DNA from 2 places in the Streptomyces sp. NPDC001410 genome. Region 2 is predicted to be linked to the other one. Evidence: riboswitches for the same ligand, from Rfam matches in the RefSeq annotation. Region 2 holds a riboswitch; the other holds the start of a gene.
The links. Region 2 has a riboswitch for cyclic di-AMP ahead of ACFY3C_RS02915 (peptidoglycan DD-metalloendopeptidase family protein). Riboswitches for the same ligand answer to the same signal wherever they lie in the genome.

Region 1 (3,703 bases), on a different contig from region 2:
CGGCGCAGCGGCACCGAGTCCTCGGGGTTGGCGAGGACGCGCAGGTAGGCCAGGACGTCCCGGACCTCCTTGCGCTCGTAGAAGCGGACGCCGCCGACGACCTTGTAGGGCAGGCCGACGCGGATGAAGACCTCTTCGAAGACACGGGACTGGGCGTTGGTGCGGTAGAAGACGGCGACGTCACCGGACTTCGCCTCGCCCGCGTCCGTGAGGCGGTCTATCTCGTCGGCGACGAACTGGGCCTCGTCGTGCTCGGTGTCGGCGACGTAGCCGGTGATCCGGGCGCCCTGGCCGGCGTTGGTCCACAGGTTCTTCGGGCGGCGGGACTCGTTGCGCTCGATGACCGCGTTGGCGGCGGACAGGATGGTCTGCGTGGAGCGGTAGTTCTGCTCCAGCAGGATCGTCGTCGCGTTCGGGTAGTCCTCCTCGAACTGGAGGATGTTGCGGATGGTCGCGCCCCGGAAGGCGTAGATCGACTGGTCCGCGTCACCCACGACGCAGAGTTCGGCGGGCGGGAGGTCGTACTCGTTCGGCGGGGTGTCGACGTCCTCGGGGGCATGCTCGCCGGTGCCGACCAGCTCGCGCACCAGCGCGTACTGGGCGTGGTTGGTGTCCTGGTACTCGTCGACCAGGACGTGCCGGAAGCGGCGGCGGTAGTGCTCGGCGACGTCCGGGAAGGCGCGCAGCAGGTTGACCGTCGTCATGATCAGGTCGTCGAAGTCGAGCGCGTTGGCCTCGCGCAGCCGCGACTGGTAGAGCGCGTAGGCCTGGGCGAGGGTCTTCTCGAAGCCGTCGGCGGCCTGGGCGGCGAAGTCCTCCTCGTCGATCAGCTCGTTCTTGAGGTTGCTGATCTTGGCGCTGAAGGACTTGGGCGGGAAGCGCTTGGGGTCGAGGTCCAGATCGCGGCAGACCAGGGCCATCAGGCGCTTGCTGTCGGCGGCGTCGTAGATGGAGAAGCTCGACGTGAAGCCGAGCTTCTTCGACTCGCGCCGCAGGATCCGTACGCACGCGCTGTGGAAGGTCATGACCCACATCGCGTTCGCGCGCGGGCCGACGAGCTGCTCGACGCGCTCCTTCATCTCGCCCGCGGCCTTGTTGGTGAAGGTGATCGCGAGGATCTGGCCCGGGTGCACGTTCCGCTCGGCGAGCAGGTGGGCGATGCGGTGGGTGAGCACACGGGTCTTGCCGGAGCCTGCGCCGGCGACGATGAGCAGCGGGGAGCCGGCGTGGACGACCGCGGCGCGCTGGTTCTCGTTCAGCCCCTCCAGGAGCGCCGCCGCGTCGAGCGCGGGGCGAGGTGCGCCGTCGCGGTAGTACGCGTCCCGGTCCGGCGGCACATCGAACTTCCCGCCGAACAGATCGTCCGGAAGCGGCTCCGGAGCGTGATCGTCCTCGGGCGGCGGCGGGGGCTCCTCCTCGCGCCCGCGAGGGGCCTGGAGGTCCGCCAGGAAGCTGTCGTCAAAGAGGCTGCTCATCGCTCTCCGAGTCTAGGGCGCCGCACCGACAACCGACTGCCGTCCCGGGAACATGGCCGGTTCGGAAAAGGCGGGTCCTTCGCGCCCCAGGACGGTCGAACAGCCCCTCACACAGCGGAATCACCCCGTGACACGGGAGCGATCCCACACCCAGGTCACGAAAATGTATCGGACATATCGTGCACCAACCTTCACACGAGACACACCAGTTGGCTAGGTTGCGGGGCGGGCCGCACGCCCCCTTCCGGCGAACGTCGCCGATCCGCGCGGCCTCCGCCGAGTCCGGCGCGCCCCCGCACGGTGCCCGGAGCCGGGGACCCACCGAACCTGGGGTGAATCGGCACACGTCCCGTCCCGGGACGAGGGCCGTAGGGCAAACCTTCCGACCACCCGCCCGAACCCGACAGCTAACCCGGTAGGCGGCACATGGAAGGAGTCGCCTCCCTTGGCGTCGCACCGCAAGTCGCGCCCCGCGGGCACACTCGGAGCAGGTTTCCGCACCCCGGTCCTCGCCACCGCCGCCCTCACCTCCGTGGCCGTGCTGTCCCAGACGGCCGACGCCGCTCCCGCGGCCGATGGAAAGCCGAGCCTGGAGGAGGTCGAGAAGAAGGTCGACGACCTCTACCGCCAGGCGGAGTCGGCGACCGAGAAGTACAACGCCGCCAAGGAGCAGACCGGCAAGCAGCGCACCCACATCGACAGCCTGCGCGACGAGGTCGCCCGGCGGACCGCCCGGATGAACAAGGCCCGCGAGGAGCTGGGCACGTTCGCCGCCGCCCAGTACCGGACCGGGACCGCCTCGACCGACACCGCCACCTTCCTGCTCGCGGACAGTCCCCAGGACTACTTCGACGAGAGCCAGCTGATGAACCGGCTGACCTCGCGGCAGAAGAGCGCCGTCGACGACTACGTCACCGAGCAGGCCGCGACCATGAAGAAGCGGCAGGAGGCCGCCAAGAGCCTCCAGACGCTGTCCGAGTCGCAGAACGAACTGCAGACCGCCAAGGCCACCGTCCAGAAGAAGCTCGCCTCCGCGCGCGAGCTGCTGTCCCAGCTGACGGCCGAGGAGAAGGCCCGGCTGGCGGCGATCGAGCGGCAGAAGCAGGAGGAGGCCGCGCGCAAGGCCGCGGAGCTGGCCAAGCAGCAGGCGGCAGCGGCCAAGGCCAAGGAGGAGGCCCAGGCGCAGGCGAGCGGTTCGTCCACGTCCAGCGGCTCGTCCACGTCCAGCGGCTCGTCGACCTCCGGCGGCTCGTCGACGTCCTCCGGGACGTACGCCACCAAGGCCGAGAAGGCGATCGCCTTCGCCCGCGCCCAGATCGGGAAGCCCTACGTGTGGGGCGCCACCGGACCCGGCTCGTACGACTGCTCGGGCCTCACCCAGGCCGCCTGGAAGGCCGCCGGCGTCTCGCTCCCGCGCACCACCTACGACCAGGTGAACGCCGGCACCACGGTCTCCCTGGCCAATGCGCAGCCCGGCGACCTGATCTTCTTCTACGACGACATCAGCCACGTCGGCATCTACATAGGCAACGGCATGATGATCCACGCCCCCAAGCCGGGCGCGTACGTCCGCGAGGAGTCGATCTACTACGGCGGCGAATCGATCATCCACAGCTTTGTCCGACCCGCCTGACCACCACCCCCTTCGTCCAGCCCGACCGTCCCCTTATTCGAAGTTCCGAGCGCCACGCGCGCGCGTGGCCTCCGCGCCCCGCCCGCGCGGCTGCCTAGCATCGGGCCCATGCCCGGCATCTCAGCTCTGCGTACGTGGTGGGCGGGGCGTCCGCCGGCAGCGGGTGCCGCCGTCATGGCGACCGGCATCGTCTCGGTGGGCCTGCATCTGACGGGCCCCGAGACGGTGTCCCGGGTCTTCCTGTGGCTGGCCTGCGTCGCCTGGGTGGCGCTGGCCGCCGACTTCCTCGTACGGCTGGTGGCGCAGCGGGAGCGCTGGGTGGCCGAGGCGCACAGCCCGGGCTCACTCACCGCCGTCGCCGCCACGGCCGTGCTCGGCACCCGGTTCTCGGCGCTCGGCCGGCAGACGCCGGCCGAGGCGGCGCTGGCGCTGGCCGTGGTGCTCTGGCCGGTGCTGCTGTACCTGGTCATACAGCACTGGGAGCGGCACATGCCGGGAGCGGTGTTCCTGTGTTGTGTCGCCACACAGGGGCTTGCGGTGCTGGCGGCCACGCCGGCCGCGGCCGAGACGACGGCCTGGCTCGCGCACGCCGCGC
Region 2 (3,703 bases):
CGTCGCCCAACTCCCGGACGCGCGCGTGCAGATCACCGGCGGCGCCGGATACGACGACTCGGGCCTGCTGCTGCTCCAGCCGGGGGAGTCGTACACCACCCCCGTCTTCGCCGGCCTGTGGAGCGACGGCGGGTTCGGCGGGGCCAGCCGCACCTGGCACGCCTACCAGCGGGCGTACGTCATCCCGGGCGCGGAGCAGGACCGGCCGGTGCTGTTCAACTCCTGGGAGGCGACCACCTTCGACATCTCCGAGGAGCAGCAGGCCGCCCTCGCCCGGCGGGCCGCCGAGATCGGCGTCGAGCTGTTCGTCGTGGACGACGGCTGGTTCGGTGCCCGCACCAGTGACCGGGCCGGCCTCGGCGACTGGACGCCCAACCCCGACCGCTTCCCGCACGGCCTCAAGCCCCTCGCCGACCAGGTGCACGGCCTCGGCATGCAGTTCGGCATCTGGGTCGAGCCGGAGATGGTCAACCCCGACAGCGACCTCTACCGCGCCCACCCCGACTGGGTGCAGTACCAACCGGGACGTAAGCGGACGGAACTGCGCAACCAGCTCGTCCTCAACCTCGCCCGCGAGGACGTCCAGGAGTACCTCTGGGAGCAGCTGGACACCCTCCTGTCGAGCGCCCCGATCGACTACGTGAAGTGGGACTTCAACCGCTGCTTCACCGACGCCGGCTGGCCCGGGGAGCCGTACCCGCAGCGTCTGTGGGTGGACCACGTCCGCGCCCTGTACGCCCTGCTGGACCGGCTGCGCGCCGCCCATCCCTCGGTCGCCTTCGAGTCCTGCTCGGGCGGCGGCGGGCGGATCGACCTCGGCGTGATGAGCCGTACCGACCAGGTGTGGACCTCCGACAACACCGACCCGCTCGACCGGCTCGCGATCCAGCACGGCTTCAGCCAGATCCATCCGGCGCGGGTCATGGCCGCCTGGGTCACCGACAGCCCGAACACCCAGCTCAACGGGCGGGAGAGCTCGCTGCGGTTCCGCTTCGTCAGCTCGATGGCCGGGGTCCTCGGCGTCGGCGGCGACCTCACCGAGTGGACCGGGGAGGAGCTGGCCGAGGCTCGTCGCTGGGTGGACCTCTACAAGGAGATCCGACCGGTCGTCCAGCGCGGCGACCAGTACCGGCTGCGGCCCCCGACGGGCGGTCTGAGCGCCGTCCAGTACGTCCTCGGGGGCGAGGCCGTGGTCCTCGCCTGCCTCCAGGCGCAGCACTACGGCGAGCCGGTGCCGGCGCTGCGGCTGCGCGGACTCGACCCGAAGGCGTCGTACGAATGCCGCGAAACGAGCGAAGTGCACCGCGGGGTCGTCCTGCTGCACCACGGGCTGCGCACCGGACTGAAGGGTGACCTGGATGCGACGGTTCTCCGGCTACGCCGCATCTGAGTGTTCTGTCCGAATTGGAGCCTTCATTCCAACTCGCTCTGGAGTAAGGGGGCGTGGGAAGTCGGCGCGTGAGGAGCGTCATATTCGTGACCGTGCGTCGCGCGTCATGTCCACGTAATCCCCATAAAAGCGAAGGCAATTGAAAAGGGGGAGGATTCGGGAATTCACGGAGAGTGACCGTGAATTCCCGAATTCGATCACTTGAAACGCCGACGCCGGGAAACTGCTTCTTGTCCGGTTGCGTCTTGCTCGCTTACGTTCGCCACCAATCCGGACGGAACGCCGAATCCTGCCGCCGCCCGGAGTCCCCACACACTTCACCCGTGTTCGGCAGGAGCGGGGGACCCGCCAGGTACGACTGCCTGTCCCGGTCTCCGGAACAGGCTGGGGTGCAGCCACGCACCGCGCGGCCGGGCAGCTCCAGCCCGAACCCGTCAGCTCACCTCGCAGGCGCCGGAGAGGAAAGCGCCATGCCCACGAAGGGTAAGCACCGCCGTCCCAAGACCCCGCGTCTCACCCGCTCGATCGCCGTCGCCGGAACCGGCGGTGCCGCGCTGGCCCTGCCGCTCCTCGGGGCCACCGGAGCGCACGCCGCCACCACGCAGTCCGTTTCCGGAAAGGCCGTGCAGTCCCTTCCGGCCGTGGAAAAGACGACCGTGAAGAAGGCGGCCGCGCAGCTGAATTCGGGTGTGCGCACCTACACGGTGCAGTCCGGCGACTGGCTGGCGAAGATCGCCGACGCGCAGCACGTCAGCGGCGGCTGGCAGCGGCTCTACGACGCCAACCGGCAGGCCGTCGGCCAGGACCCCTCGCTGATCCACCCGGGCCTGAAGCTGTCGCTCGGCGCGAAGGTGGCCCGGACGCACACCGAGCCCTCCGCCCCGGCGCCGGCATCCCCGGCCCGGTCCCAGTCGGGCCAGGCCTCCGGTGCCGCCACCGCACCCTCCGCCCCCTCGGTGCCCTCCGTGCCTTCCACCGGCTACACCCTCCCGGTCGTCGGCGCCACCATCGGCACCGCCTACCACGTGGCCGGCAGCATGTGGTCCAGCGGCCACCACACCGGCGTCGACTTCGTCGTGCCGACCGGTACCCCGCTCAAGGCCGTCGCCGCCGGCACCGTCGTCTCCGCCGGGTGGGGCGGCGCGTACGGCAACCAGGTCGTCATCAAGCTGAACGACGGCTACTACGCCCAGTACGCCCACCTCTCGCAGCTCTCCGTCTCGGCCGGCCAGACCGTGACCGCGGGCCAGCAGATCGGCCTCTCCGGCGCGACCGGCAACGTGACCGGCCCGCACCTGCACTTCGAGATCCGCACCACGCCGAACTACGGCTCGGACATCGACCCGCTCGGCTACCTCCGCTCGCACGGCGTCGCCGTCTGAGCGTGTGCGCACCGTCAACACGCCTGACCGTGGCGTTATTCCAGGATTGGCAAATCATTTAAGGGTGTCTCATCTCACCGTTCGTCAACCCCTGCCTACGGTCGCGTAGGTCACATCCGAAGGTGAATCATGGTCCGACGTGGCAGACGATTCGAAGAATGACAACAGATCACTGATCGGGTCGTACGTGGCGGTGGGGGACAGCTTCACCGAGGGCGTGGGCGACCCCGGCCCCGACGGGGCGTTCGTGGGCTGGGCCGACCGGTTCGCGGTACTGCTCGCGGACCGGCGTCCCGAGGGCGACTTCGCGTACACCAACCTGGCCGTGCGCGGAAAGCTGCTCGACCAGATCATGGCGGACCAGCTCCCGAAGGCCGTCGAACTCGCCCCGGACCTCGTGTCCTTCTGCGCGGGCGGCAACGACATCATCCGGCCCGGCACCGACCCGGACGAGGTGGCCGAGCGTTTCGAGCGGGCCGTGTCCCAGCTCACCGACGTCGCGGGCACCGTGCTCGTGACTACCGGCTTCGACACCCGTGGCGTCCCGCTGCTCAAGCATCTGCGCGGCAAGATCGCCACCTACAACGGGCACGTCCGCGCCATCGCCGACCGGTACGGGTGCCCCGTGCTCGACCTGTGGTCCCTGAAGTCCGTCCAGGACCGCAGGGCGTGGGACGACGACCGGCTCCACCTCTCACCCGAGGGGCACACGCGCGTGGCGCTGCGCGCAGGCCAGGCCCTCGGCCTGCAGATCCCGGCCGACCCGGAGCAGCCCTGGCCGCCGCTCCCGCCCCGGGGCACCCTGGAGGTCCGCCGCGACGACGTCCACTGGGCCCGCGAGTACCTCGTCCCGTGGATCGGCCGCCGGCTGCGCGGCGAGTCCTCCGGCGACCACGTGACGGCGAAGGGCACCCTGTCGCCGGACGACATC

Region 1: another riboswitch for cyclic di-AMP. It lies ahead of ACFY3C_RS22400 (NlpC/P60 family protein); the one in region 2 lies ahead of ACFY3C_RS02915 (peptidoglycan DD-metalloendopeptidase family protein).

The regions. Positions count from the first base shown of each region.
Region 1 covers NZ_JBIAWE010000009.1:392,005-395,707, reverse strand. The annotation lists gene pcrA (DNA helicase PcrA) at 1-1,475, opposite strand, end outside; cyclic di-AMP (ydaO/yuaA leader) riboswitch at 1,740-1,912, shown strand; gene ACFY3C_RS22400 (NlpC/P60 family protein) at 1,921-3,108, shown strand; gene ACFY3C_RS22395 (tellurite resistance/C4-dicarboxylate transporter family protein) at 3,217-3,703, shown strand, end outside.
Region 2 covers NZ_JBIAWE010000001.1:669,198-672,900, reverse strand. The annotation lists gene ACFY3C_RS02920 (alpha-galactosidase) at 1-1,390, shown strand, start outside; cyclic di-AMP (ydaO/yuaA leader) riboswitch at 1,694-1,856, shown strand; gene ACFY3C_RS02915 (peptidoglycan DD-metalloendopeptidase family protein) at 1,861-2,772, shown strand; gene ACFY3C_RS02910 (SGNH/GDSL hydrolase family protein) at 2,945-3,703, shown strand, end outside.